Regions from separate parts of the Microbacterium sp. nov. GSS16 genome, predicted to be linked through region 1. Evidence: predicted binding sites of a transcription regulator. Region 1 holds the regulator's gene; each other region holds the start of a gene.
The links. The regulator LexA, encoded in region 1, represses DNA repair genes until DNA is damaged. The targets are predictions, from matches to a motif close to TCGAACANNTGTTCGA.
Positions count from the first base shown of each region.

Region 2: PGB26_RS12315 (HNH endonuclease signature motif containing protein) is a predicted target of LexA. The motif match lies at 1,172-1,187, and genes of this name have one in related genera.
Region 3: recA (recombinase RecA) is a predicted target of LexA. The motif match lies at 6,687-6,702, and genes of this name have one in related genera.

Region 1 covers NZ_CP116338.1:1,817,927-1,827,533, reverse strand. The annotation lists gene priA (bifunctional 1-(5-phosphoribosyl)-5-((5-phosphoribosylamino)methylideneamino)imidazole-4-carboxamide isomerase/phosphoribosylanthranilate isomerase PriA) at 1-440, opposite strand, end outside; gene PGB26_RS08690 (hypothetical protein) at 780-1,034, opposite strand; gene PGB26_RS08685 (MinD/ParA family ATP-binding protein) at 1,162-2,013, shown strand; gene hisH (imidazole glycerol phosphate synthase subunit HisH) at 2,089-2,721, opposite strand; gene hisB (imidazoleglycerol-phosphate dehydratase HisB) at 2,718-3,320, opposite strand; gene PGB26_RS08670 (histidinol-phosphate transaminase) at 3,317-4,408, opposite strand; gene PGB26_RS08665 (LysM peptidoglycan-binding domain-containing protein) at 4,511-4,888, opposite strand; gene lexA (transcriptional repressor LexA) at 5,192-5,878, shown strand; gene metE (5-methyltetrahydropteroyltriglutamate--homocysteine S-methyltransferase) at 5,945-8,257, opposite strand; gene PGB26_RS08650 (methylenetetrahydrofolate reductase) at 8,254-9,198, opposite strand; gene PGB26_RS08645 (S9 family peptidase) at 9,318-9,607, shown strand, end outside.
Region 2 covers NZ_CP116338.1:2,572,147-2,581,753, reverse strand. The annotation lists gene PGB26_RS12315 (HNH endonuclease signature motif containing protein) at 1-1,161, opposite strand, end outside; gene ispG (flavodoxin-dependent (E)-4-hydroxy-3-methylbut-2-enyl-diphosphate synthase) at 1,296-2,426, shown strand; gene PGB26_RS12305 (hypothetical protein) at 2,444-3,298, shown strand; gene PGB26_RS12300 (hypothetical protein) at 3,373-3,894, opposite strand; gene PGB26_RS12295 (alpha/beta hydrolase) at 4,025-4,774, shown strand; gene PGB26_RS12290 (phosphotransferase) at 4,798-5,649, opposite strand; gene PGB26_RS12285 (RNB domain-containing ribonuclease) at 5,646-7,067, opposite strand; gene PGB26_RS12280 (isocitrate lyase/PEP mutase family protein) at 7,147-7,917, shown strand; gene PGB26_RS12275 (proline--tRNA ligase) at 7,959-9,607, shown strand, end outside.
Region 3 covers NZ_CP116338.1:2,517,664-2,527,270, reverse strand. The annotation lists gene dapA (4-hydroxy-tetrahydrodipicolinate synthase) at 1-343, shown strand, start outside; gene PGB26_RS12040 (ribonuclease J) at 404-2,080, shown strand; gene PGB26_RS12035 (DNA translocase FtsK) at 2,141-4,900, shown strand; gene pgsA (CDP-diacylglycerol--glycerol-3-phosphate 3-phosphatidyltransferase) at 4,900-5,475, shown strand; gene PGB26_RS12025 (CinA family protein) at 5,472-5,954, shown strand; gene PGB26_RS12020 (helix-turn-helix domain-containing protein) at 6,108-6,416, shown strand; gene PGB26_RS12015 (DUF3046 domain-containing protein) at 6,433-6,654, shown strand; gene recA (recombinase RecA) at 6,901-7,944, shown strand; gene PGB26_RS12005 (regulatory protein RecX) at 7,993-8,685, shown strand; gene miaB (tRNA (N6-isopentenyl adenosine(37)-C2)-methylthiotransferase MiaB) at 8,745-9,607, shown strand, end outside.

The DNA.
Region 1 (9,607 bases):
CCTCGGGCGGCGAGCGTGGTGCCGCGCACGTCGAGTCCGACCGCGATGGCGTCGCCGTAGCGGCTGATGACGTCGGCAGACCACTCCGGGTTCTCGAGCGCGGCGGTGCCGAGGTTGATGCGCGTCGCGCCGGCCTCGAGCGCGGCGTCGAGGCTCGCATCGTCGCGGATACCCCCGGAGAGCTCGATGCTCACACCGCGGTACTGCTTGATGACCTTGCGCAGGATCGCCGTGTTGCTGCCGCGCCCGAAGGCCGCGTCGAGGTCGACCAGGTGGATCCACTGGGCGCCTGCGTCGACGAATTCACCGGCCGCGTCGACGGGATCGCCGTAGTTCGTCTCGGTGCCGGCCTCGCCCTGCGTCAGGCGCACCGCCTTGCCGCCGGCGACATCGACCGCGGGCAGCAGGATCAGCGAGGGGGACTGTGCGAAGTCGTTCATGTCGTCCTTCGAAGGGGGTGGGTGCGGCCCGAGCGGGCACGAGAGATCAGAGTAGCCGGGCAGGGGGGCCGTCTCAAATGAGATGACGCTCGAGGCGGCAGGCGGCTGGGGTTCTCGCAGGCCCCGGCGGTACGATCGGATGCGCACGAGCGGGGGATGCTCGCCTGTGCGCTCATCACAAGAAGGGACGTGAGGCATGGCCGACGCGCACAACGGCAGCGGTGCAGGTCCGCTGCGCCGACGGACGAGCGCTGCACGCCGGTCATCGGCCGAGTCGGAGTCGCTGGTCTCGGAGGTGCCTCTGACCTCCTCCGACCGCCCCGTGGAGGCGCCGCGCTATCACCGTGGGACGAATGCCCGGCCCGCCGCCTCGCCGATCACCCCGGCGCCGGCTGCCGCTACCGCGCCGACCGCTCCGGCAGCTCCGGCAGCTCCGGCTGCCGCTGCCGCGCCGACCGCTCCGGCTGCCGCGCCTACAGCTCGGGCCGCCGCGCCTGTCGCTTCGGCTGCCGCGCCCGCCGCGCGCTCGATCCCCCCTGCACCGGCATCTGCGCCTGGGGCGCCGGCCGCGTCGGAATCCGCCCCGGTGTCCATCGCGCCATCCGCGCCCGCGACGTCCACTCGGCCGGCCGCGCCGGCGTCACGACGCGAACAGCGTGAGCGGCCGTCGTTCCTGCAGCACGAGCCCCGGGAGGAGCCGGCACGGACCGGCGCGCGCGGGATGCTGAACCGCATCGGGTTCTCGCTCGCCCCGGGCGCCGCCGAGCGGGCCGTGCGCGACAACGAGCTGCTCGTCAGCCAGCACTGGCCGGGCCCGCGCACCATCGCCGTCGTGAACGGCAAGGGCGGGGCGGGCAAGACCCCGACCACCGTCCTGCTCTCCGCTGTCTTCGCCCGCTTCGGCGGCGCGGGTGTGCTCGCGTGGGACAACAACCAGACCCGCGGGACGCTGGGCTGGCGCACCGATATGGGCCCGCACGACAGGACCCTGTTCGAGCTGCTCCCCGAGGCAGACCGGCTGCTGGGCGCGGGAGCGCAGTCGGCCGACCTCGCCCATTTCGTGCACCACCAGGCGCGGGAGAAGTACGACGTGCTGCGCTCGAAGCCGATGCGACTCGCGCAGGAGAACCGGCTGCGCTCTGCAGACATCGACGCGATCCATGCCGTGGCGGCGAAGTACTACCGTCTGATCCTCATCGACTCCGGAAACGACGAGTCCGATCCCATGTGGCTGCGCATGATCGACCACGCCGATCAGATCGTCGTGGCGACCACGACGCGCGACGACCACGCGGAGGCCGGCGCGCTGCTGCTCGAGGCGCTCGAGGACCGCGACGAGCGATCGGCGCGGCTCGCGCGACGTTCGGTGGTCGTCGTCACCCAGGCCGACCCCAAGGCGACTCCCGCCGATGTCGCGCAGGTGGTCGACGGATACCGCGATCTGGCGCGAGAGGTGGTCGCCATCCCGTTCGATCACGAGATGGTCGACGGCCACCTGCGACTCGGCGCTCTCGCGCCCACGACGCAGACCGCCTGGCTGGCCGCGGGAGCCGCCGTCGCACGCGGTCTCTGACTCCGACGACCCGCTCTGGCGCGGTTCTCGGCCCTCAGCCGGCCGGGAACCGCGTTCAGCGTGCCCGTGCGGCGTTCAGAGCGAGCCGATCCAGTTGCGCAGCAGCCGGATGCCCGCATCGCCCGACTTCTCGGGGTGGAACTGCGTCGCTGCGAGCGGTCCGTTCTCGACTGCCGCGATGAAGCGCTCACCGTGCGTCGCCCACGTCACCGCCGGCTGCGGGAACGGCGGGATGACATCGAGATCCCACGTCGTGGCGGCGTACGAGTGCACGAAATAGAAGCGCTCGTTCTCGATGCCGCGGAACAGCACGTTGCCCTCACCGGGTTCCACCGTGTTCCAGCCCATGTGGGGCAGCACCGGGGCATCCAGCTCGGTGACGGTGCCCGGCCACTCCCCCAACCCGTCGGCGGGCTGACCCCGCTCGACGCCTCGCGCGAACATCACCTGCATGCCGACGCAGATGCCGAGCACCGGGCGCCCGCCGGCGAGGCGACGATCGATGATCTCGTCACCGCCGTGCGCGAGCAGCGCATCGCGGACAGCGGCGAACGCCCCCACCCCGGGGACGAGCAGACCGTCGGCCTCGAGTGCGCGACTGCGGTCGCGGGTGAGCTCGACCTCGGCTCCCGCCGCGGCCAGAGCCTTCACCGCCGAGTGCACGTTGCCCGACTCGTAGTCGAAGACGACGACGCGTCGCGCGGTCACAGCGCACCCTTCGTGGACGGGATGCCCTCGACCAGCGGGTCGAGCGCCTTGGCCTGACGGAACGCGCGGGCGAACGCCTTGAACTCCGCCTCTGCGATGTGGTGCGGGTCGCGCCCGCCGATGACGCGCACGTGCACGGTCAGTCCGGCGTTGAAGGTGATGGCCTCGAACACGTGGCGCACCAGCGAGCCGGTGAAGTGGCCGCCGATGAGGTGAAACTCGAATCCCGCCGGCTCGCCGTCGTGCACGAGGAACGGGCGACCCGAGATGTCGACGACGGCCTGGGCGAGCGCTTCGTCGAGGGGGACGAGGGCATCGCCGTAGCGGGAGATGCCCGCCTTGTCGCCGAGCGCCTCGCGGATCGCCTGGCCGAGCACGATCGAGATATCCTCGACCGTGTGGTGCGCGTCGATGTGGGTGTCGCCCGTCGCGCGCACGGTGAGGTCGGTGAGGGAGTGCTTCGCGAACGCGGTGAGCATGTGGTCGAAGAACGGCACGGTGGTGTCGATCTCGCTGCGGCCGGTGCCGTCGAGATCGACGACGACCTCGACGGTCGACTCGGACGTGCTGCGGGTTCGGCGGGCGGTGCGGTCGGTCATGACGACGATCCAATCGACGCGAGGGCTTCCAGGAATGCAGTGGTCTCGGCTTCGGTGCCCGCCGAGACGCGCAGGTGATGCGGGATGCCGACGTCGCGAATCAGCACCCCGCGCTCGTACAGCGCGCGCCAGGTCGCCTTCGGGTCGTCGACCCCGCCGAACAGCACGAAGTTCGACCAGGAGACGTGCGGCGTGTAGCCCAGCGCCTCCAGGGTGGCGGAGATCCGCTCGCGCTGCTCGACGATCTCGTCGACCATGCGCAGCATGGTCGACGCGTTGCGCAGTGCCGCGACGGCGGCAGCCTGCGTGAGGGCGCTGAGGTGGTAGGGCAGACGCACCAGACGCAGCGCGTCGATGAATGCAGGGTCGGCGGCGAGATAGCCGACCCTCGCACCGGCGAACGCGAAGGCTTTGCTCATCGTGCGCGATACCGCGAGCCGAGGACGCCCGTCGAGCAGCGTGAGCGCGGACGGCGCGTCGTGCGGGGCGAACTCCTGGTAGGCCTCATCGACGATGACGACCCCGCGTGCCGCCTCGTACACCGCCTCGATGACCTCCAGCCCGAGCGGCGTTCCCGTGGGGTTGTTCGGGGTGCAGAGGATGACGACGTCGGGGTCGACGTCGGCGACCTGCCGTGCGGCGTCATCCGGGTCGATGGTGAAGTCGTCGTGCCGCGTGCCGGCGATCCAGCGCGCACCGGTGCCCTGCGTGATCAGCGGGTACATCGAGTAGGTGGGCGCGAATCCGAACGCCGTCCGGCCTGGGCCGCCGAACGCCTGCATGATGTGCTGCAGCACCTCGTTCGAGCCGTTGCCCGCCCAGATCTGCTCTGCGGCGAGCCCGTGGCCGAGGTACTCCGCGAACGCCTCGCGCAGCGAGGTGAACTCACGGTCGGGGTAGCGGTTGACGTCTCGCAGTGCAAGCGCGATGTCGTCGAGGATGTCGCTGGCGATCTCGTCGGGAACCGGATGCGTGTTCTCGTTGACGTTCAGAGCGACAGGAAGCGGCACCTGCGGGGCACCGTACGGCGTGAGCCCGCGCAGGTCGGCGCGGAGGGGCAGCTCATCGAGGGATGTCACATGCTCCATCGTAGGCCGCGCACGAAGGACGCCGCCGCGGATGACGGTGCACCTTTGCCCGTCCGCCCATGCCGAGTGGCCTCGGGCGGAGTGCGCCCTCAGTCGGCGCGATCAGTCGGCGTACTCGGTCGGGATCGCGATCGACGCGCCGACCTGGATCATGCCCGAGCTCAGGTTGTTGAGACGCCTGATGTCGTCGATGACCTCGCGGGGGTCGGAGGCGGGGGCGGCCTCAGCCGCGATCGACCACAGCGTGTCGCCGGGCAGCACCGTCACGGTCTCGAAGGCGACGGGGTCGCTCTCACCGGAGGCGAGGGCCGAGCCGCCCGCCAGCAGCGAGACGGTGATGCCGGCGATGACGGGCGCTGCGGCGAGGGTGGCGAGCAGACGGCGACCGCGCGCGGTGAGACGCAGCCGGGTCGGGACAGAACGCCGCGCAGCGGCCGCGACCGGGACGGTCAGGGGGGCCTGGATGCTGATCGTGCTCACGTGATGCTCCTCTTCACTCTCCCCGCTGTCAGGCGGAGGTGATGCAGCTTTCGCATCCGGCATCCGGCCGGGGATGCCGGATGCGAAGCTACGTTCCGAATCTATCTTCGATATCGAACATCTGTCAAGGATTCTTCGAATCGAAGGCCGCTGGTTGCGCGACACGCTCGAACAGATCTTCCGTTTCGCGAGAGAACTCGGATACGGTTTCGATGAAGTCAGCCCACCATGGGCCACCGACATTCGAATCGGATCCCCGCGACGACGCGGATCCGCACCGTGTGAGGGCATGAAGGAGCACCCATGAGCGACACCCCTGAGACCGCAGCCGAGGCTCCCCGCACGCGTCGGCGCAAGAGCCTCAGCCCGAAGCAGATGGCCATCCTCGAGGTGATCCAGAGCTCGATCGCGCGCCACGGCTACCCGCCGAGCATGCGCGAGATCGGCGACGCCGTCGGTCTCAAGTCGCTCTCCAGCGTGACGCACCAGCTCGGGCAGCTCGAGCTCAGCGGCTACCTGCGCCGTGATCCCGGCAAGACCCGCGCCATGGAGGTTCTGATCGATCTCCCCGGCAGCGGTGCCGAGAACCCGGCCGACACCGCCCCCGCGGTGGGCGACGCGGCACTCGTGCCGCTCGTCGGGCAGATCGCCGCCGGAGTGCCGATCACCGCCGACCAGCAGGTGGAGGAGATCTTCCCGCTTCCCAGGCAGCTGGTCGGCAAGGGCGACCTGTTCATGCTCAAGGTCAACGGCGAGTCGATGATCGACGCGGCGATCTGCGACGGGGACTGGGTCGTCGTGCGCACGCAGAACAACGCCGAGAACGGCGAGATCGTCGCGGCCATGATCGACGGTGAGGCGACGGTGAAGACGTTCCGCCGCCGCGATGGTCACACCTGGCTCCTCCCCCGCAACTCGGCGTTCGAACCCATCCTCGGCGACGAGGCCGTCGTGCTCGGCAAGGTCGTCGCGGTGCTTCGCGCGGTCTGATCGCGCACACGACGAAGAGGCGCCCCTTCCCGATCGGAAGGGGCGCCTCTTCGTCGTGAACGCGTCTCAGACGGCGGCCGAAACGTCCTCCCGGACGCGTCGGGTGGCCTCGACGATGTTGCGCAGCGACTGCACGGTCTCCTCGTACGCGCGGGTCTTCAGACCGCAGTCGGGGTTGACCCACAGCTGCCGCAGCGGCAGCTCGTCGACGGCGCGACGCAGCAGCGCCTCGATCTCCTCGACGCTGGGCACGCGCGGCGAGTGGATGTCGTAGACCCCAGGGCCCACCCCATGGTCGAATCCGAAGCGGGCGATGTCGGCGACGACCTCCATGCGGCTGCGGGCCGCCTCGATCGAGGTCACGTCGGCATCGAGCGCGCGAATCGCGTCGATCACGACGCCGAACTCCGAGTAGCAGAGGTGGGTGTGGATCTGCGTGCCCGCTGCGGCGCCGCCGGTCGCCAGCCGGAACGAGCGCACCGACCAGTCGAGGTAGTCCGCCTGCTCCGCCGCCTTCAGCGGAAGCAGCTCGCGCAGCGCCGGCTCGTCGACCTGGATGATGGCGATCCCAGCGGCCTCGAGATCGGTGATCTCGTCACGCAGTGCGAGCGCGACCTGGTTGGCGGTCTGGCCGAGCGGCTGGTCGTCGCGCACGAACGACCACGCGAGGATCGTGACCGGGCCGGTCAGCATGCCCTTGACCGGCTTGACGCTCAGCGACTGCGCGTACGACGCCCACGACACCGTGATCGGCGCGGGGCGCGACACATCGCCCCACAGGATCGAGGGCCTGGTGGCGCGCGAACCGTACGACTGCACCCAGCCGTGCTGGGTGACGGCGAATCCGTCGAGGTGCTCTGCGAAGTACTGCACCATGTCGTTGCGCTCGGGCTCGCCGTGCACGAGCACGTCGAGGCCGAGCTCCTCCTGCAGGGCGACGACCTGGTCGATCTCGCGGCGCAGGAAGTCGTCGTAGTCGTCGGCGGGCAGTTCGCCGCGCAGGAACTGGGCGCGGGCCCGACGGATGTCGCCGGTCTGCGGGAACGAGCCGATCGTCGTCAGCGGAAGGGCGGGCAGGTTCAGCGCCTGCTGCGCGCTCTCGCGCTCGGCGTACGACACGCGTGAGTACTCCGCCTCGGCGACCTCGCGGGCGCGCACGGCACCGTCGCGCACGCCGGGGGCGTCGTGCCGGTCGGCCAGGGCGGCGGATGCCGCGTCGAGAGCGTCGGCGATCGCATCCCGGCCCTGGCCAAGACCCTGCGCGAGGGTGACGACCTGGCCGACCTTCTGGTCGGCGAAGGCGAGCCACGAGACCAGACGGGCGTCCAGGGCCGTCTCGTCGTCGACGTCGTGGGGGACGTGCAGCAGCGAGGTCGAGGTGGATGCCGACAGCGCAGCCGCTCCGAGGTCGCGCAGCGCCTCGAGCTTCGCGAACGCGGCATCGAGGTCGCCGCGCCAGATGTTGTGCCCGTCGATCACTCCGCCGACGAGCGTCTTGCCCTCGAGCGCGGGGAGCGCTGCCGGCACCTCGCCACGCACAAGGTCGATGCCGATCGCCTCGACAGGTGCGGCGGCCAGCACGTCGAGTGTCGCGCCGAGCGCCGCGTACGGGGCGGCGACAAAGATCTGCGGGCGCTCGCTCGCACCGCCCAGAACCGCGAGCGCGCGGGCTGCCGCGTCAGCGAGGGTCGCGGTGTCGACCGGCAGCGATTCGCTGACCAGCGCCGGCTCGTCGAGCTGCACCCACTGGGCGCCGGCGGCCTTGAGCTTCGCCAGAAGCTCGGTGTAAACCGGCAGCACGTCGGCGAGTCGGCTGAGCGGCTCGAAGCCCTCCGGCGCGTCGTCCGACGCCTTCGCCAGCGCGAGGAGCGTGACCGGACCGACGATCACCGGGCGGGTGACGTATCCGGCGGCGGCGGCTTCGGCGACCTGCTGGACGAGGTGCTCGCTGGCGAGCGAGAAGGTCGTCTCGGGGCCGATCTCGGGGACGAGGTAGTGGTAGTTCGAGTCGAACCACTTGGTCATCTCGAGCGGTGCTCGCTCGCCCTCGCCGCGTGCGACGGTGAAGTAGGCGGAGAGTCCGATCGTGCCGTCCTCGTCGCGGAGGTCGTCGAAGCGCGTGGGGATGGCGCCGACCGTGACGGCGGTATCGAGCACCTGGTCGTATAACGAGAACGACTCGGGGATCGACGAGTCATCGCGGCCGAGGCCCAGCTCCGCGAGGCGGGCACGCGTCGTCGCGCGCAGCTCGGCGGCGGTGCGCTCGAGTTCCGCCTGATCGGAGCGGCCGGCCCAGAAGGACTCGACGGCCTTCTTCAGCTCGCGACGACGCCCGATGCGCGGGTAGCCGAGGATCGTCCCTGCGGGGAAAGCGGTCATGAGGTTCCTTTCGATGCTGCGGAGAGCGCGGGGATGACCCCGGCGGAGTGGAGGACGTCGAGCACGGTCTCGTGCTGGTTGAACGCGTACAGGTGCACACCGGGTGCGCCGCCGTCGACGACGGCGCGGATGAGGTCGGCCGCCCAGCGGATGCCGACCCGGCGGCGCCCCTCGGTGGTCGGCTCGATCTCGAGCTCGATTGCGAGCTCGCTCGGAAGCTCCTCGCCGGTCAGTTCGAGCACGCGCGCCAGGCGAGCCGGCGAGGTGATCGGCATGATGCCCGGGAGGATCGGGATCGTCACGCCGGCGCGCCGGGCGCGCTCGACGAACGCGAGGTAATGGTCGGGGTGGAAGAACAGCTGCGTGATCGCGACGGTCGCCCCAGCGGCCTGCTTGGCCAGCAGCGCATCCACATGCTGACTGCTGTAGGCCGAGCGCGGGTGGCCGTTGGGGAAGGCGGCGACGGCGATGTTCACCTTGCGGCGCGGTGCGACCCGTACGGCTCCGGGGTTGCCGCGCACCGGCGACTCCTCGTACGGCGCGCGCTCGGCCTGCACGCGGTCGATCAGCTGCACGAGCTGCGCCGAGCTCTCGAGGTCGCCGAGGAACACGTCGTCTTCGCTCTGGCCAGCCGGCGGGTCGCCGCGCAGCGCGAGGAAGCTCAGCACGCCGGCATCGAGGAACTCGCGGATCAGACGGGCGGCGCCCGCATAGGTGTTGCCCACACAGGTGAGATGCGCGAGCGGTTCGGTGTCGGTGTGCGTGCGGATGTATCGCAGCACGTCGAGCGAGCGGCCGCCGGTCGACCCTCCTGCGCCGTAGGTGACCGAGATGAACTCCGGCCCCGCCTCGGCGAGGCGGTCGATCGTGTCGTGCAGGGCGCGCGTGCTCTCGGCGGTGCGCGGCGGATACAGCTCGAAGGAGAACGGGATGCTGCTCATGGCGATTCTCCTTCGGGACCGGTGCGACGGCGTGCCCTCAGACGGTAGGACAGCGGCTCGGCGCAGCGCACACTGTGTGACGCCGTGTGTCACCTGCGAGTCTGGCTAGGCTCGGATCCATGACCGCACCGTACGGCTCGTGGCCCTCACCGTTCACCGCGCAGATGATCGCGCAGGCATCCCCCCGCATCGACGGAGCCCGCTTCGTCGGCGACGAGGTGTGGTGGGGCGAATCCGTTCCCGCCGAGGGCGGCAGGGTGACGGTGCGCACTTCGAGCGGCGACGAGATCCTGTCCGCGCCGTGGAACGCGCGTTCGCGCGTGCACGAGTACGGCGGCGGAGCGTGGACGGCCGACGCCGAGGGCACGCTGTACTTCGTGCACGGCGGCGACCAGCGCATCCACCGGAT
Region 2 (9,607 bases), 750 kb from region 1:
GCGGGTGCGATGTCGGATGGTGTGGTCGCGCGGGCAGAGTGGTCGCAGTTGCGTCAGATCTGTGGTCCCGCCTTCGGCCCAGGGGCGGTCGTGGTCGAGGTCGGCGTCGAGGGCGAGGCGGGTGCATCCGTCGCGGGAGCAGGTGCCGTGGTGCAGGGTGAGCCAGTCGCGTTGTGCTCGGGTGGGGCGGTAGGTGCGGCGGTCCATGTCGACGACCACGCCCTTGACGGGGTCGGTGATCACCCGGCGGAAGCCGCGGGCATCGAGGAAGAGCTGCTTCGCCGTGAGTGGGTCGATGCTGTCACCGCCGACGATCGAGGCGGACTCGACGGCGACGGGTTCGCCGGCGAGGAGTTGGACGGGCACGGTGACGAAGATCTTCGTCTCCACCGCCGTGGCGGTGCCGATGCCGCGCAGCCAGGCGCTGAACAGGTCGGCACGGATCTGATCCCGCGTGCGCCCGTCGCGCCTGTCTTTCTGGGTGTGCTTGGCCGTGGCGGTCAGGCGCCGCATCACCGCGACGGCTTCGTGAGTGGGCACGAGCGCGGTGATCCAGGACATCCCGTCGCCGGCGGGGGAGCGGCCGACATGCCGGTCGGCCATCGCACGGGTGTGCCGACGCGCGGCGCTGTCGCCGGTGATCCGGTCGACGAGCCTCTTCGCCCGCTGCCGCAGCACCGCCGATGAGCAGGTCAGCACCCACTCGTGCGCCGCTCGGTCAAGCGTCGCGAGCGCGGCGGCCTCGGCATCCTCGACCTCCCGCGGCGCACCCACCGGGGAGGCGAGCGCGCCGGCGGCGGTGACGATCACGCCGACGTTGTGCATCGACGCGAACCCGTCACGGGCGCGCTGCCACAGCAGCGGCAGATCCCGCGTCGCGGTCTCCGCGACAGAACACAGCTCCCGCACCCGCTCCTGCGAGATCCGCAACCGCAGCGACAGCTCCAGAACAACAGCCCGCTCCGCCATCTGCACATCCGCGTCGATCGTGTAGACCTCCGGATGCCGACGCGCGAAATCCACCGCCTCCACCACCCGCTGCGCCTGACGCGCCGCATACCGATTCGCGTCCACCTCCGAACAGGTCACGTCATCGAGAAGCACCCCCAGCACATCACCCGCCGACTGCGGCATCGGCCCGGACTCCTCATCGATGAGCATGCCACCAGTATAGAACAAAGATTCGATAGAGTCCATACTCTCGTGGATGTCGTGACGGACACGAAGAGGCCCGCTTCCAGCCGACGTCGATCGGGCGGCGGTAGCCTGGACGCGTGCCTGCAGTGAATCTTGGGATGCCGCGCGTCCCCGAAGTCCTCGCCCCGCGTCGCAAGTCCCGTCAGATCCGGGTCGGCAAGGTGCTCGTCGGCGGAGATGCCCCGGTCAGCGTGCAGTCGATGACGACGACCAAGACCACCGACATCAACGGCACGCTGCAGCAGATCGCCGAGCTCACGGCATCCGGCTGCGAGATCGTTCGCGTCGCCGTGCCGTCGCAGGACGACGCCGATGTGCTTCACATCATCGCGAAGAAGAGCCAGATCCCGGTGATCGCCGACATCCACTTCCAGCCGAAGTACGTGTTCCAGGCGATCGACGCCGGGTGCGCGGCGGTGCGCGTGAACCCCGGCAACATCCGCAAGTTCGACGACCAGGTCGGCGCGATCGCCAAGGCCGCGCAGGCGGCCGACGTCTCGCTGCGCATCGGCGTGAACGCCGGGTCTCTCGACCGCCGACTGCTCGAGAAGTACGGCAAGGCAACGCCGGAGGCTCTGGTCGAGAGCGCGGTGTGGGAGGCCTCGCTCTTCGAGGAGCACGACTTCCACGATTTCAAGATCTCGGTCAAGCACAACGACCCCGTCGTCATGGTGAAGGCGTACCGCCAGCTTGCCGAACGCGGCGACTGGCCGCTGCACCTCGGCGTGACCGAAGCGGGCCCGGCGTTCCAGGGCACGATCAAGAGCGCCACCGCATTCGGCATCCTGCTGGGCGAGGGAATCGGCGACACGATCCGCGTCTCGCTGTCGGCGCCGCCCGCAGAAGAGGTGAAGGTCGGGCATCAGATCCTGCAGTCGCTGAACCTGCGCGAGCGCAAGCTCGAGATCGTGTCGTGCCCGTCGTGCGGTCGTGCGCAGGTCGACGTGTACTCGCTCGCCGAAGACGTCACCGAGGGGCTCAAGGACATGACGGTCCCGCTGCGTGTCGCCGTGATGGGCTGTGTCGTGAACGGCCCCGGCGAGGCGCGTGAGGCTGACCTCGGCGTCGCATCGGGCAACGGCAAGGGCCAGATCTTCGTCAAGGGCGAGGTCATCAAGACCGTCCCCGAGGCCGATATCGTCGCCACGCTCATCGAAGAGGCCAACCGCATCGCAGCCGAGATGGGCTCCGACGCACCGCTCGGCACCGCCCAGGTCATCACCGGCTGAGCCGGCGAGAGGAAGCCATGCAGTCGACGCTCGTCTCGTTCCCCGATGGCGCACTGACCGGCGAGGGCGAGGTGCTTCTCGTCGATCAGACCGCCGCGATCGTGGTGGTGGACGCCACCCCGTTCCATCCTGTCGACCACACCTGGCCCGACCAGCCCGGCGACGCCGGGTTCATCACCGCCGGTGACGTGCAGGTGCGTGTGACCGAGGCCGTCATGGCTGCCATCAGTGATGAAGGTGCCTTGGCCATCGGAGCCGACATCCCCGTCAAGCGCGGTGGGGAAGGCTGGACGTGGATGGTCGGCCACCGGACCGAGGGAGCGATCCCGGCAGATATCGCCGTCGGCGCCTCCGTCACACTGACAGTGGATGCCGATCGCCGGGCGTCGCTGAGCCGAGGCCACACCGCGTGCCATCTGGCATCTCTCGCGCTCGACGCGGCGCTGGCCGACCTGTGGCGCAAGGAGATCGGCACCGATCCCCTCGGCAATCCCGACTTCGAGGGGAAGGCGAATCAGTCCAGCCGCATCCACGCCGACGGCAGCGTCGACGAGTACCGTCTGGGCAAGAGCCTGCGCAAGGCCGGGTTCGACTCGGAGGGCTTCGCCGCCACGCTCGCCGAGCGTGAGACGCAGATCAACGAGACGCTCGCCGGCTGGATCGCCTCGGCGGGTCGGAGTCGCATCGATGTCGACGGGCCGAGCATCATCGACCGTCGCACCTGGCGCTGCACGCTGCCCGAGGGCGAGGTCGGATTCCTTTGCGGTGGCACGCACGTGCGGTCGCTGGCCGAATTCTCCTCCATCAGAGTCGCCCTGGATCTGAGTGACCCGCAGCTGCTCGTCATGACGACGACGGTCACGCCGGCCTGATCACCCGTCTTCACGCGGGACGAGACAGGCCAGTGAATGGGTCGCGCGAACCTCGGAGACACTGAACATCCGTCTCATCGTCGGAAGCCCGCCTGCACGCGTCCGCCGGCACGATCGAGTTCCGCGTGAACCTGCTCGGCCAACGCGGCATGATCCCCGGACACCAAGGGTTCGGCGAGCGCTTGTGCGCGCGTCGCGTCCCACTCGCGCAGGCGCCGGGGAAGCCATTTGCCCGTTCCGATCCACTTTCCCGTCAGCAGCAGCATGAGCTCTGCCGTCCGCTCGAACAGCAGACCGGAGATCACCTGCTTCTCGAGGGGATCCGTCGCATCACGCAGATCGTCGAGCAGGTCGGTGATGATGTATCGGCGAAGCCGGGATTCGGCATCCGCCAGCGTCGGCCCCTCAGCCAGTCGGTCTGCCCAGAACGTCCGCAACGCGTCGAGAGTCCGATCTCGGCGCACCGGGAAGCCGTGCACGAGCATCTCCACGATCACGGGTCGAAAGCGCTCCATATCTCGCGCGGCCCATTCGGCGAAACCGTCCGCGGTGTATGCGAACACCTCGAATATCTCACCCGCGAAGGAGTACGTCACCGCCTCACCGGATCGATCGTCACCGGACAGGTCGTCGCCGATCAGATGCGGCGGTTCGCGTACTCTTCACGCCGCGCGGATCGGCGGCCCCGGCGCATGGCCCTGGTGACACCCATGCTTGACTGAGCGGATGCTGCTGAACGCCGTCGTCACCGGGCCCGCCGACGCCGAACGCAGCGTCCTCCTGCTGCACGGCATGATGGGATCGTCGGAGAGCTGGTGGCGAGTCAGCGAACGGCTCGCGGCACAGGGCACGCGCGTGATAGCGCTGGATCTGCCGGGCCACGGGCTGTCGCCGCGCGATCCGCGAGGCTCGGTCGGCTCGGCTGCGGATGCGGTGGTTGCGACGGTCGCCGCGCTCGCGCACCGGCATCGGCTCATCGGCCATCCTCGTCGACTCGCCGGCATAGGACACTCCTACGGCGGAACCGTCCTGAGCGCCGCAGCGGCGCGCCTCGCCCTCGACACGCAGGTCTACGTCGACACCGTATGCGCGTTCGCCGGGGGCGGCGACGTCAGCGAACTCACCACGCAGTACGAGGCAGACCGTCGCGCACGTATCGACGCCGATCGGCTGCGACAGAGTCGATTCTTCTACAGCGCTGACGACGCGGTCGTCGAGGCCAGGGCGGCCTGGCGCTTCGATCCGGCGACTGCGGCATCGGTGTCATCGGAGTCGGACGTCGATCACCGTCCTGGCGCCGGTGCGATCCTCGTTCGGGCGCATCCGAGCCGGTTCGTCTCCGACGACGACGCGAACGCACTGCGCCTCGCCGGCGTCGACGTCCGAGCCATCGACGGCGCTGCCCATTCCATGTGGTACAGCCATTTCGAGGGCTTCGTCGAGGCACTACCGGAGATATTCCGCCCGAATGCTTAGCGGTGCGGAGCAGCAGCGGCGGATCAGAACGCGGCGAGCGCCTCTGCGATCATCCGGTGCCCCTGCGCCTCGAAGGCCTCGTCGCCGACCTGGAACGCCCAGCAGGCCGTGCCGATGGCCTCACGAAGGGCATCCATCCGCCAGCGGTCCGGGATGCGGGGATCGCCGCCGTAGCCAGTGAAGAACGCAGCCTCAAGGGTCGGGTCGTCTCGCCACTGCTGCGCGGCGAGTCGGGCGAGATCGGAGGCGGCGGGGCGGAACGCGAAGCGCCCGAAGTCGATCACCCGCACCGTACCGTCGTCAACCAGCCAATTGCGCGGCTGCCAATCGCCATGGGTGGGCACGACCGTCACCGGGGCTGCGGGATCTGCCAGGAGGACGCCTCGCGCGTGCGCTGCGGATGCTCGATCCACCCGGTGAGTGCCGTCCAACCAGGCGAGGGCGCGCTCATTCGCCCGGCGCTCATATACGGCATCCGTGCGCTGCTCGCGGTCGTGCAGCCGCCGCAGCAGGTTCCCCGCCTGAACGTAGGTGGACGGATGCCCTTCGGCGTCAGTCCCCTCGACCAGCTCACCAGGCAGGTGCGCGAGCACCATCACCCGCTCGTCAGCGGAGCTGTCGAGCAGCCGGGCAGCATGCCCGGTCGCCTCGAGAGGCGCCGTCCACCCCACGTGGGCGCTGATCTCACGGCCGATGTGGTGATTCGCCGGGCCGCCTGCCTTCACGATGACATCGCCGTCTGTCGTGCGCACGTGCAGCACCACTGAGTCCGACGAATCCCACGACAGGTCGTCGATCAGCGTCGGCTCGGACAGACGCGCGTGTACCCATGCCGCCTGAGAGCGCTGCAGGCGACCACCATGCCAGCTGTTCACGCGGCGAACTCCACCTCGCCGTGGGCGATGTCGACGGCGATCAGGTGAAGCTGCACGTGCGAGCCCGGCTCGGCGTCCGCGGGCACGGGTGCCGTGGCCGTCACGGCGGGTTCCGCGATCTGCACCGCGGCGCGATCCTCGCCGCGCAGCTCGATGACCGTGGCGTCGATCCGTGTCCCGACCAGCGGCTGCAGCAGCGCCGCCTCGACACGGTTGAGGGTCTCGGCATCCAGCCGCGACGCCCGTTGCGCCGACTCCTGCATGAGCGACGGCAGCTCCGCGAGTGAGTCGCGTGCCCAGTCCGGCGCGGGTCGGCCCTGCGATACGGCCTCGCAGATCGCCAGCGACCACCGGTCGACCAGTCTGCGCAGGGGAGCGGTGGCGTGCGCGTAGGGTGCGCCGATCGCGGCCTGTTCGAGGTCACCGTCGGGCAGTCGCCCGTCGAAGGTGACGTAGCCGGCGCCGCGGAACAGCGACGCCGCAGCCTCGAGAACGGGCAGCGTCAGCGGATCGTTCTTGTCGAGCGCGCGCAGGTACTCGCCGTACCGGCCGTCCTTCCACGGCCGCCCCAGCGCTTCGGTCTGCCGGCGGAAGCGCGCGAAGGCCTGCTCGTCCGGCTGCGGCATGGTGCGCAGCACGCCCACCTTCGCGTCGATCATCAGCTCGGCCGCTGCCATCCCCGTCAGAAGCGACAGCTGCGCGTTCCAGTCCTCGACGGCCAGTGGGTGGCGGCGCTCGATGTCGTAACGGCCGTCCGCGCGCTGCACGACCTCCTCATCAGGCAGGTTAAGACTCGCGCCACCGCGTTCGGCCTCCTGCACTCGGCGCAGTTCGCCGATCTCCCGCAGCAGAGCGAGATGGTGATCTCCGTCCCGATCGACGGATGCCTGTGCCGAGACGTAGTCGAGCTGCGCCCGCGACCGGATGAGGGCGCGCTCGAGCCGGAAGTCCGTCTTCGACCCCTCGGCGTCGAGGGTGAACGTCCACACGAGCGCCGGCCGCTCGGCATCCGGAAGCAGCGACGCGCGATCCTCGGACAGCACCCGGGGGTGCAGCGGGATGCTGCCGTCCGCGAGATAGAGGGTCTGCCCGCGCAGGCGGGCCTGCGCGTCGACGGCGCCACCGGGCGTCACGAAGCCGGGCACATCGGCGATCGCGTACCGCACCTGGTAGCCCGAGCCGGCGCGCTCGAGGTGGAACGCCTGGTCGAGATCCTTCGAGCCCAGCGGGTCGAGAGTGGCGAAGGGCACGTCGCGCAGATCCAGCTCCGGCGTCGGCGCGCTCGCCGCCTCGGCTTCGGCGACCGCCTCAGGTGGGAACTCGACGGGCGCCTCGATCCCCTCGCGTAGCGCGGTCAGCGCCTCAGCGAGCTCGCTCTGCGCGGCGGAGGGCGAAACGTGTGATCGACGCTGAGGCATGCGTCCACCCTATGCAGAGCCCTGGAGATCTCGGGTGACAGCGGCCCCCGCACCGCGCCACGCGCACTACCGTGAGGGCATGACGAATGCTGACAAGGCCCGCACCCTCATCGACCTGTACGACGCCCCCGAGATCCTCCGCGTCGTCAACATCTGGGACGTCGTCTCAGCGAAGGCCGTCGCCGCGCTTCCCGAGACCAAGGCTCTCGCGACGGCCGGTCACTCGATCGCGGCGACCTTCGGCTACGCGGATGGCCAGATCCCACGCGACCTCATGATCGACTTCGTCGGACGCATCGCCGCCGGTGTCGACCTCCCCGTCACCGCCGACCTCGACGACGGATACGGCGACGCCGGCGAGACCACCCGGCTCGCGATCGGCGTCGGCGTGGTGGGCGCGAACATCGAGGATCGACTCGCGCCGTTCGCCGAATCCGTCGCGAAGGTCGAGGCGATCGTCAAGGCCGCGGAGGCCGAAGGCGTGCCGTTCGCGCTCAATGCCCGCACGGACGCGATCGTTCGCGGCGGCGACAAGCCGCTCGCCGACAAGCTGACGGATGCCGTGCAGCGCGGTCGCGCGTTCATCGAGGCGGGGGCGACCGCCGTCTTCGTCCCCGGGGTGCTCGACGCCGATGCCACCCGCACCCTGGTCGACGGAATCGGCCGCAACAAGGTCAGCGTCATCGGGCTGCCGGGAGCGCTCACCGCAGCCGAGTACGAGGCATTGGGCGTCTCGCGCATATCGTACGGGCCGATGACGCAGCGTGTCGCGCTCACCGCACTGCAGGACCTCGGAACCGATCTGTGCGCGAACGGCGTCATCCCGGAGAGCACCCGAGCCCTGAACTGACCACGACGGGACGGGTGACCGCGGGTCACTAGACTTGCCCCGTGGTCACTCGTCTCTCGAACTTCTTCCTCCGCACGCTTCGCGAAGACCCGGCCGGCGCCGAGGTCGCCAGCCACAAGCTGCTGATCCGCGCCGGGTACATCCGGCCGCAGGCGGCGGGCATCTTCGCCTGGCTGCCGCTGGGCCTGCGGGTGAAGGCGAGGATCGAGACCGTGATCCGCGAGGAGATGGCCGCGGCGGGAGCCCAGGAGGTGCACTTCCCGGCGCTGATGCCCCGCGAAGCATACGAGGCCACCGGACGGTGGGACGAGTACGGCGACCTGCTGTTCCGGCTGCAGGATCGCAAGGGCGGCGACTACCTGCTCGCGCCCACCCACGAAGAGGCGTTCACCCTGCTCGTGAAAGACCTGTACTCGTCGTACAAGGATCTGCCGCTGACGCTCTATCAGATCCAGGACAAGTACCGCGACGAGGCCCGTCCCCGTGCAGGGCTGCTGCGCGGCCGCGAGTTCACCATGAAGGACGCCTACTCCTTCGACGCCTCCGACGAGGGCCTCGACGCCAGCTACATGGCGCAGCGCGACGCCTACGAGCGCATCTTCCGGCGCCTCGGCCTCGAGTACGCGATCGTGCAGGCGGATGCCGGCGCGATGGGCGGCTCGCGAAGCGAGGAGTTCCTGCACCCGACGCCCGTCGGAGAGGACACCTTCGTGCGCAGCGAGGGCGGCTACGCCGCCAACGTCGAGGCGTACACCACCACCGCTCCGGATGCCGTCGGCTGGGAGGGCGTGGGACCGGCGACGATCTTCGACTCACCCGACACGCCCACCATCGAAACCCTGGTCGCGCACTCCAACGCCGTGCTCGACGGGGAGTACACGGCAGCGGACACCCTGAAGAACGTCGTGCTCGCGCTGACGCACCTCGACGGCTCCCGCGAGCTCGTGATCGTCGGCATCCCCGGCGACCGCGACGTCGATCTCAAGCGCGCGGAGGTCGCCTTCGCACCCGCCGAGGTCGAGGCCGCCACCGACGCGGACTTCGAGCGGAACCCGCTGCTCGTCCGCGGCTATATCGGACCGTGGTCCGCGACCGGGCCGGTGCTCGGCGAGGAGTCGGCCACCGGCATCCGGTACCTGGTCGACCCCCGCGTCGCCGACGGCACCCGCTGGATCACCGGTGCCAACATCGACGAGAAGCACGCGCACACCGTCGTCGCCGGTCGCGACTTCACCGCCGACGGCACCGTCGAGATCGCGAACGTCCGCGACGGCGACCCGGCGCCCGACGGGTCGGGCCCGGTCTCGCTGGCCCGCGGCATGGAGATCGGCCACGTCTTCCAGCTCGGGCGGAAGTACGCGGAGGCGCTGGGACTGAAGGTGCTCGACCAGAACGGCAAGCTGGCCACGGTGACGATGGGCTCGTACGGCATCGGCGTCACCCGCATCCTGGCGATCATCGCCGAGCTGAACAACGACGACAAGGGGCTCATCTGGCCCGCGTCGGTTGCCCCGTTCGACGTGCAGGTGGTCGCCGCCGGTCGCGATCAGATCGCCTTCGACGTGGCTGAGGACATCGCGAACCGACTCGAGGCCGCCCGCCTCGATGTGCTCTACGACGACCGGGTCAAGGTGTCGCCCGGTGTCAAGTTCGGCGACGCCGAGCTCGTGGGCGTGCCGAAGATCGTGAT
Region 3 (9,607 bases), 700 kb from region 1:
CATCACCTCGGCGCCCTACCGCACGATCGTCGACGCGGTGAACCGCGGCGACCTCGCCACGGCGACCGCCGAGCACAAGCGTCTCGAGCCGCTCGTGCGCGCGGCGATGACGCACGTGCCCGGCACCGTGTCGGCCAAGTACATCCTGCACGGCCTGGGTCGCATCAACAGCCCCCGCGTGCGTCTGCCCCTCGTGGGGCCGGAGGAGTGGGAGGCGGCCCTCATCGAGGACGAGCTCGCCCTCGTCAAGGATGTCGCGGGCGCCGACTTCTCGAACTTCCGCCCTGACCGCAACGCGGCCGCGGGCGGCGCACTGCCCAAGGTGCACGGCACCACACGATGAGCGCGATTGCGCGCTGACACCGACATGACCGGGCCTCACACGCCCGCTTGAGGAGACCGAATGACCTTCCCCCTCGCCGACCCCGAGCCGCTCGCCCCCGGAACGCTGCGGGTCACCCCGCTGGGCGGTCTGGGCGAGGTCGGTCGCAACATGACCACGTTCGAGTACGAGGGCAAGATCCTCATCGTCGACTGCGGCGTGCTCTTCCCTGAAGAGCACCAGCCGGGCGTCGACCTGATCCTGCCGGACTTCGAGCCGATCAAGCATCGCCTCGACGACGTGGTCGGCGTCGTGCTGACCCACGGCCACGAAGACCACATCGGCGCGGTGCCGTACCTGCTGCGTTTGAAGCAGGACATCCCGCTGATCGGATCGGGGCTGACGCTCGCGCTCGTCGAGGCGAAGCTCAAAGAGCACCGGATCAAGCCCTTCACGCTCACGGTGAAGGAGGGCCAGGAAGAGAGGGTCGGGCCGTTCGACCTCGAGTTCGTCGCGGTCAACCATTCGATCCCGGATGCCCTCGCCGTCGCCATCCGCACCCCTGCCGGCCTCGCGCTGGCGACCGGCGACTTCAAGATGGACCAGCTGCCGCTCGACGGACGGATCACCGATCTGCGCGCCTTCGCGCGTCTCGGCGAGGAGGGCGTCGACCTGTTCCTCGTCGATTCCACGAACGCCGACGTGCCCGGCTTCACACCGACCGAGCGCTCCATCGGCCCCGTGCTCGAGCAGGTGATCGGCAAGGCGCGCCGCCGCGTCATCGTCGCCAGCTTCTCCAGCCACGTGCACCGCGTGCAGCAGGTCATCGACGCCGCGCACGCGCACGGGCGTCGCGTCGCCTTCCTCGGCCGCAGCATGGTGCGCAACATGACGATCGCCGAGCAGCTGGGGTACCTCAAGGTGCCCGCGAACGTGCTGATCGACTACAAGAAGGCGCGCGACCTGCCCGACGACAGGATCGTCTACATGTCCACCGGCTCGCAGGGTGAGCCGATGGCCGTGCTCAGCCGCATGGCGAATCTCGACCACGCGATCGAGCCCGGTGAGGGCGACACCGTCATCCTCGCCTCGAGCCTGATCCCGGGCAACGAGAACGCCGTCTACCGCGTCATCGACGGGCTCACCAAGCTCGGCGCCGACGTCGTGCACAAGGCCAACGCGAAGGTGCACGTCTCGGGACACGCTGCGGCCGGTGAGCTGATCTACTGCTACAACATCCTGAAGCCGAAGAACGTGCTGCCCGTGCACGGTGAGTACCGCCACCTGATCGCGAACGCCAAGCTCGCGCAGGACACCGGCATCCCCGAGGAGCGCACGATCGTCGGGGGCAACGGCACCATCATCGACCTCCGCGACGGCGAGGCGCGGGTCGCGGGGCAGCTCGACATCGGCTTCGTGTACGTCGACGGATCGACGGTCGGCGGCATCACCGACGCAGACCTGAAGGATCGCCGGATCCTCGGCGAAGAGGGCTTCGTCTCCGTCATCGTCGTCGTGGACTCCTCGACCGGACGCATCATCTCGGGCCCCGAGATCCATGCGCGCGGCGTCGCGGAGGAAGACCGCGTGTTCGACGACATCACGCCGAAGATCGTCGCCGCCCTCGAAGAGGCGGCGAGCAACGGCGTGCGCGACAACCACGCGCTCTCGCAGATCATCCGTCGCACGATCGGTCGCTGGGTCAACCAGAAGCTGCGCCGCCGCCCGATGATCGTGCCCCTCGTGATCGAGGCCTGATACCGCGCAAAGCCGCGTCACTGCGGGCCGTTGTCCGCCGTCGGCCGTACCGTGGATGACATGGCCAGGAGCACCACCAAGTCCGAGCGCGCGTCCGAGAGCGCGAGCTCGTCTCGCCCGAAGCGGCAGACGACGGCCCGATCGAGCGCGAAAGCCGCTCCGGCTCCGAAGAAGTACATCGACGACGCCGAGCGGCCGCCGCTCGGGGTGCGCATGTGGCTGGGGCTCGCGCACGGCGTGGGCGGTCTGTTCCGCGCGTTCGGACCCGAGAACCTCGAGAAGGACCAGCGGCGCGACGGCTTCCCGCTGCTGCTGGTGCTCTTCGCCATCGTCGGCGGCGTGGTCGAGTGGTTCTTCATCGGCGACGTGATCGCGCAGAACGTCAGCGCCTTCACCTGGGGGCTGCTGGTCGGCCGGGTCGCGTTCGTGCTTCCCGTGCTGCTGCTTCTTCTCGCGGGCTGGCTGTTCCGGCATCCGTCGTCGGTGCACGACAACGGCCGGATCGGGATCGGCTTCGGGCTCTTCGTGCTCTCGCTCGCCGGCATCCTGCACGTCGCATCGGGCACGACCGGGGCGACCGGCGCGATCGTCCGGCCGCAGCCGCGCGACGGCATGCCCGAGCTCAGCGCCGCCGGTGGCCTCTTCGGCTGGATGCTCGGTGAGCCGCTGGCCTTCCTGACCCCGGCCGTCGCGTACATCGTCCTCGCGATGCTGGCCGTCCTCAGCATCCTGATCCTCACCAAGACGCCGCCGAACCGCATCGGCGAGCGACTGGGCGATCTGTACGCGTGGATGTTCGGCGCCGAGCGCCCCCTGCGCCAGACCGCCGAGGAGGCGGGCGCCGCTGACGACGCGGAGAACGACGACGCGCTGCCGTGGTGGCGCCGCAACAAGAGCGGGCGGGAGGAGACGCCGGACGACGACGTCGACTCCCAGGCCATCACGGCTCTCTTCGACGAGCCCGCCCAGAAGACCGCGTACGACCAGGCGGTCATCGTCGACGACGAGCCCGCGCACGGCGGGGCGGATGCAGCGACCGAGGTGCTCTCCGACGTCAGCGCCCTCACCGGGATGCTCGGTGAGCAGAACACGACCGCGCTGCTCGACGACTCCGGATCCACCGGTGAGCTGCCAGGGCTCGACGGCTTCGGGACCGACGGACCGGGGGAGAAGGGGCTGCAGGCGCCAGCGGCTCCGTACGTGCTGCCCTCGACGGCGGTGCTTAAGTCGGGACCGCCGCCGGTGGTGCGCTCGGACGCCACCGACCGCACGATCGAGCAGATCACCAGCGTGCTCGAGCAGTTCAAGGTCGACGCCAAGGTCACCGGCTTCTCACGCGGACCGACGGTCACGCAGTACGAGGTCGAGGTCGGTCACGGCGTCAAGGTCGAGAAGATCCTTCAGCTGAGCAACAACTTCGCCTACGCGGTCGCATCGAACGACGTGCGCATCCTGTCGCCCATCCCCGGCAAGAGCGCCATCGGCATCGAGATCCCCAACGTCGACAAGGAGACCGTCGCGCTCGGCGACGTGCTGCGTTCGAGCGCCGCGCAGAAGAGCACGCATCCGCTGACCATCGGCGTCGGCAAGGACGTGGGCGGCAACATCGTCGTGGCGAACCTGGCCAAGATGCCGCACCTGCTCGTGGCCGGTTCGACGGGGTCGGGAAAGTCCAGCTTCGTGAACTCGATGATCACGAGCCTGCTCATGCGAGCCCGCCCCGCCGATGTGCGCATGGTGCTGATCGACCCCAAGCGGGTGGAGCTGACCAGCTACGCCGGTGTGCCGCACCTGATCACGCCCATCATCACGAACCCCAAGAAGGCGGCGGAAGCGCTGCAGTGGGTCGTGAAGGAGATGGACATGCGCTACGACGATCTGGCGTCGTTCGGGTACCGCCACATCGACGACTTCAACAAGGCCGTCCGCGCCGGCGAGGTGCAGGTTCCGCCGGGCAGCGAGCGCGTGCTCAAGCCCTATCCGTACCTGCTGGTCGTGGTCGACGAGCTGGCCGATCTGATGATGGTCGCCCCGCGTGACGTCGAGGACTCGATCGTGCGCATCACGCAGCTGGCCCGCGCGTCTGGCATCCACCTCGTGCTCGCCACGCAGCGCCCCAGCGTCGACGTGGTCACGGGCCTGATCAAGGCGAACGTGCCCTCCAGACTCGCGTTCGCCGTGACGAGCGTGACCGACAGCCGGGTCATCCTCGACGCACCGGGTGCTGACAAGCTCATCGGCCAGGGAGACGCGCTCTTCTCGCCGATGGGCTCGTCGAAGCCGTTCCGTCTGCAGGGCGCCTGGGTCGACGAGGCCGAGATCTCGGCGGTCGTCAAGCACGTCACTCAGCAGGCGCGCCCGGAGTACCGGCCCGACGTGCAGGAGTCTGCCGAGGCGCGCAAGAAGGAGGTCGACGAGGACATCGGCGACGACCTCGAGCTGCTGCTCGCCGCCGCCGAGCTGATCGTGTCGTCGCAGTTCGGCTCGACCTCGATGCTGCAGCGCAAGCTGCGCGTCGGCTTCGCGAAGGCCGGTCGTCTCATGGATCTGCTCGAGTCGCGCGAGATCGTCGGCCCATCCGAGGGATCCAAGGCCCGCGATGTGCTGGTGACATCCGAGCAGCTTCCCGGTGTGCTCGCGAAGCTGCGCGGCGAGGACGCGCCGGCACCGGCCGCGCCGGCCGCGCCGGCCGCGAGCGCGTCCGCCTCCGCCGACCAGTACGGCCACGACCCGGTGGCCCGGCAGTTCGAAGGGCTGCCGGTGGTGGAGAGTGATGACGACGGCGACGAGGACGCCTGGGGCCTGACGGGGCGCGACTGATGGCGATTCCCCGGCAGCTCCCCAACGCGATCACGGTCGCGCGCATCCCTCTCGCGGTCGTCTTCTTCGTGCTCCTGCTCATTGCAGGCACATTCGGCGCCGACGACATCGTCATGCGCTGGGTGGCCGCCGTGCTGTTCGTGCTGGCCATATCGACCGACTGGGTCGACGGCTACCTCGCCCGCAGGTACGACATCGTCAGCGACTTCGGCAAGCTGTGGGACCCGATCGCAGACAAGCTGCTGACAGGTGCGGGCTTCCTCGGGCTGGCGATCCTCGGCGAGGTTCCCTGGTGGATCATCGTCGTGATCCTGATCAGGGAGTGGGCGATCACCATCCACCGCTTCACTCTCGTGCACGAGCACGTGGTCGCCGCGGCCTGGATGGGAAAGATCAAGACCGTCGTCCAGGGCATCGCCCTGAGCTGGGCGCTGCTGCCGCTGCACGGCCTGGTCGGTCAGACGGCCTGGGTCGTGGTCACGCAGGTGCTGATGATCCTGGCGCTCGTGCTCACCGTCGCGAGCGGCATCGACTACGTCGTGGCACAGGTGCGCGGTCGTCGGAGGGCCGGATGACCGACGCCGAGCTGCTGGTCGCCGCTCTGCGCGAGCGCGGCTGGACGCTGGGCGTGGCCGAGTCGCTCACCGGCGGAGCAGTCGCCTCCGAGATCGTGTCGGTCCCCGGTGCGTCCGCGACGCTGCTGGGCGGCGTGGTCGCCTATGCCACGCCGGTCAAACACACCCTGCTCGGCGTGGACGCCGGTCTGCTCGTCGAGCATGGTGCGGTGCATCCGGACGTCGCCGTGCAGATGGCCGAGGGCGTGCGGCGGGCTATGGCCGTCGATGCGCGCCCCGCGGACGTCGGCATCGCGACCACGGGCATCGCCGGGCCCGACTCGCCCGACGGCCAGCCGGTGGGCACCGTGCACATCGGCGTCGTCACCCCGACGGGCGCATGGAGCATCCCGCATCTGTTCATGGGGACGCGCGCCGAGATCCGCGCCCAGGCGACCGCGGCGGCCATCGCGGCGGCGCTGGACGCCGTGCGGGAATAGCGCCTCGCGCGCCGGCGTTCCTCCCTGTGTGACAAGTCGTTCACTCACAACTCAAACACAGCGAGAAACAGTAGATTCAACGACACCCGGTCGGGTTAGACTGGCGATCCCCTCGGAGCAGGTTCCGGGTGGCGCGAAGGAGAGGAGGTTCCGATGATCCTCGTCAGACAGGAAATCGGCGATGTGCTGCGGGACTTCCGCCTGCAGAAGGGGCGCACCCTGCGACAGGTCGCGAGCAAGGCCTCAGTGGCCCTCGGCTACCTGAGCGAGGTCGAGCGCGGTCAGAAGGAGGCGTCGAGCGAGATCCTCGCATCGGTCGCCGAAGCGCTCGATGTGCCGATCTCGACGATCATGCGCGAAGTGGGTGACCGCATCTCCGTGCTCGAGGGCCTCAGCCCGTTCCCGGATGTGGTGCCAGACGACCTCGTCGCCGAGGTCGAGCCCGAGCTGTCGCTGCACTGACGCTGCAGCGACTCCCATGAGACGAAGCGAGTTCCTCCGCGCGGTCGCCGATGAGTTCGGCGGCCGCGCGGACTCTCTTGTGCACGACCTGATCCTCGGGTCGCTCGGCAGGACGGCGCGCGAGGCGCTGGATGCCGGTGTTCCCCCGCGCGACATCTGGCTCGCGCTGTGCGACGAGACCGACGTTCCCGCGACGCGTCGCTACGGCGTCGGGCGCCTGGATCCCCGCGAGCGCTGAACGAAACTCCGCGGTTCGCTTTCGGCGTGTCGTCGAAGATGTGTTCGATGTCCGCGTAGTGTTCTGCACAAGTGGTCTTGAGGTCATCTTCTCCACATCAGACGCTGTCGCCGATCCAATGTCGGTGGCTGCTCGTACGGTGAGGGATGTGGCACTGAGCCATACGCCTTGTCGCAGAGTCACTCCATCCGGAACGGCCGCGACAGCCTACAGGCGGCAGAACTTCGAGATACAGAGGAGCACGTCATGCCATCAACCGACGACCGCGAGAAGGCCCTGGACTCCGCGCTCGCGCACATCGAGCGTCAGTTCGGCAAGGGTTCGATCATGCGACTGGGCAGCGACGAGCGCGCTCCCGTCGAGGTCATCCAGACCGGGTCGATCGCCCTCGACGTCGCCCTGGGCATCGGAGGTCTGCCGCGCGGACGCATCATCGAGATCTACGGTCCCGAGTCGTCTGGTAAGACCACGCTCACGCTGCACGCGATCGCCAACGCGCAACGCGCGGGCGGCATCGCCGCGTTCATCGACGCCGAGCACGCGCTCGACCCCGAGTACGCGCGCAAGCTCGGCGTCGACATCGATCAGCTGCTCGTCTCGCAGCCCGACACGGGTGAGCAGGCGCTCGAGATCGCCGACATGCTGATCCGCTCGGGCGCGATCGACCTCGTCGTCATCGACTCCGTCGCCGCCCTCGTTCCCGAGGCGGAGATCAAGGGCGAGATGGGCGACTCGCACGTGGGTCTGCAGGCCCGACTCATGTCGCAGGCACTGCGAAAGCTGACCGGTGGGCTGAACCAGACGAAGACCACCGCCATCTTCATCAACCAGCTGCGCGAGAAGATCGGTGTGTTCTTCGGTTCTCCGGAGACGACGGCCGGTGGTAAGGCGCTGAAGTTCTACGCCTCGGTCCGCCTCGACATCCGTCGAATCGAGACGCTGAAGGACGGCACCGAAGCGGTCGGAAACCGCACCCGCGTCAAGGTCGTCAAGAACAAGATGGCCCCGCCCTTCAAGCAGGCCGAATTCGACATCCTCTACGGCGTAGGCATCTCGCGCGAGGGCAGCCTCATCGACTTCGGCGTCGAGCACGGCATCGTCAAGAAGTCGGGCTCCTGGTACACCTACGACGGCGATCAGCTCGGGCAGGGCAAGGAGAACGCCCGCAACTTCCTGATCAAGAACGACGACATCGCCATGGCGATCGAGACGCAGATCAAGCAGAAGCTGGGCGTCGGCGTCAAGGCCGAGGCCACCGTCGACGAGCTCGCCGAGCGTCGTCCGGCCTGATGTCATCCGCTGACGTGTTTCGACGTCGCTCAACAACCGTGGTGAGTCATGTCATCCGCTGACAAGCTCGCGCCGGTGATCCCGCTCTTCGGTGGCGCGCGTGGCGTCGGCCCTGCCACGGACTCCGTGAGGGCCGCGCCCGCGCCGGCCGGCGTGCGATTCGACGATCCGGGCGACGCCCATGACGAGCCAGCGCCGGTCGAACCCGACGCCGACGAGATCCGTCAGCGCGCCGAGGAGACCCTGGTGCGCAAGCTCCGCGCCAAGCAGCTGTCGGTCTCGGAAGCGCGATCGGTTCTGCGCGAGAACGGCCTCGATCGCGACGCGATCGAAGACGTGATCGATGAGTTCCTCCGCCGCAGCTATCTCGACGATCACACGCTGGCGTCGCTGCTGGTGACCTCGGGCTCCGAGCGAAAGGGACAGGGCCGCATCGCCCTGGCTCGATCGCTCGCGCAGCGCGGCATCCCGCGCGACATCGTCGACGACGCACTCGCAGAGCTGCCCGACGACGATGCCGAGCGTGCACTGGAGTTCGCCCGCAGCAAGGCATCCGGCATGAGCCGCCTCGAGTACGACACCGCCCTGCGCCGGCTTCACGGGCAGCTCGCCCGTCGCGGCTACGGCGGATCGGTCGCGATGGACGCCGCTCGCACAGCTCTGAGCGAGGTCGGCGTGCGTCGTGCGGCGACCCGCCCCGGCATGCGGCCCTCGGGCGTCCGGTTCGTCGACTCCGACTGAGCATCCGCTCTACGGGCCGCTCAGCCACCAGGCCGGGCGGCTCGTAGAATGGACGCACCATGTCTTCTCTCTCCTCCGAACCGACGATCATCGCGCTCTCCGACGCGGCGATCGCCGCCGATGGGCGCCGTCGCTCCTACGAGCTGCGCACCTTCGGCTGCCAGATGAACGTGCACGACTCCGAGCGTCTCTCCGGCTCGCTCGAGAGCGCAGGGTACGTGCGGGCTGATGCCGGCGACGAGGCCGACATCGTCATCATCAACACGTGCGCCGTCCGCGACAACGCCGCCGGCAAGCTCTACGGCACCCTCGGGCATCTGAAGTCCCGGAAGGACAAGCACGAGGGCATGCAGATCGCCGTCGGCGGGTGCCTCGCGCAGATGGATCAGCAGGCCGTGCTCGACAAGGCGCCCTGGGTAGACGTCGTCTTCGGCACGCACAACATGGGCTCCCTGCCGGGGCTGCTCGAGCGCGCCCGCCACAACGGCGAGGCGGAGCTCGAGATCCTCGAGTCGCTCGAGGTCTTCCCCTCGACCCTGCCCACCAAGCGCGACTCCGCGCACAGCGGCTGGGTGTCGATCTCGGTCGGATGCAACAACACCTGTACGTTCTGCATCGTGCCGAGCCTGCGCGGGAAGGAGAAGGACCGCCGGCCCGGCGACATCCTGAATGAGATCCGCCTGCTCGTCGAAGACGGGGCCATCGAGGTCACTCTGCTCGGGCAGAACGTCAACTCCTACGGCGTCGAATTCGGCGACCGCCAGGCGTTCAGCAAGCTGCTGCGTGCGGCGGGCGAGATCGAGGGGCTCGAGCGCATCCGGTTCACCAGCCCGCACCCCGCAGCCTTCACCGACGACGTCATCGACGCAATGGCCGAGACCCCCAGCGTCATGCCGCAGCTGCACATGCCGTTGCAGTCCGG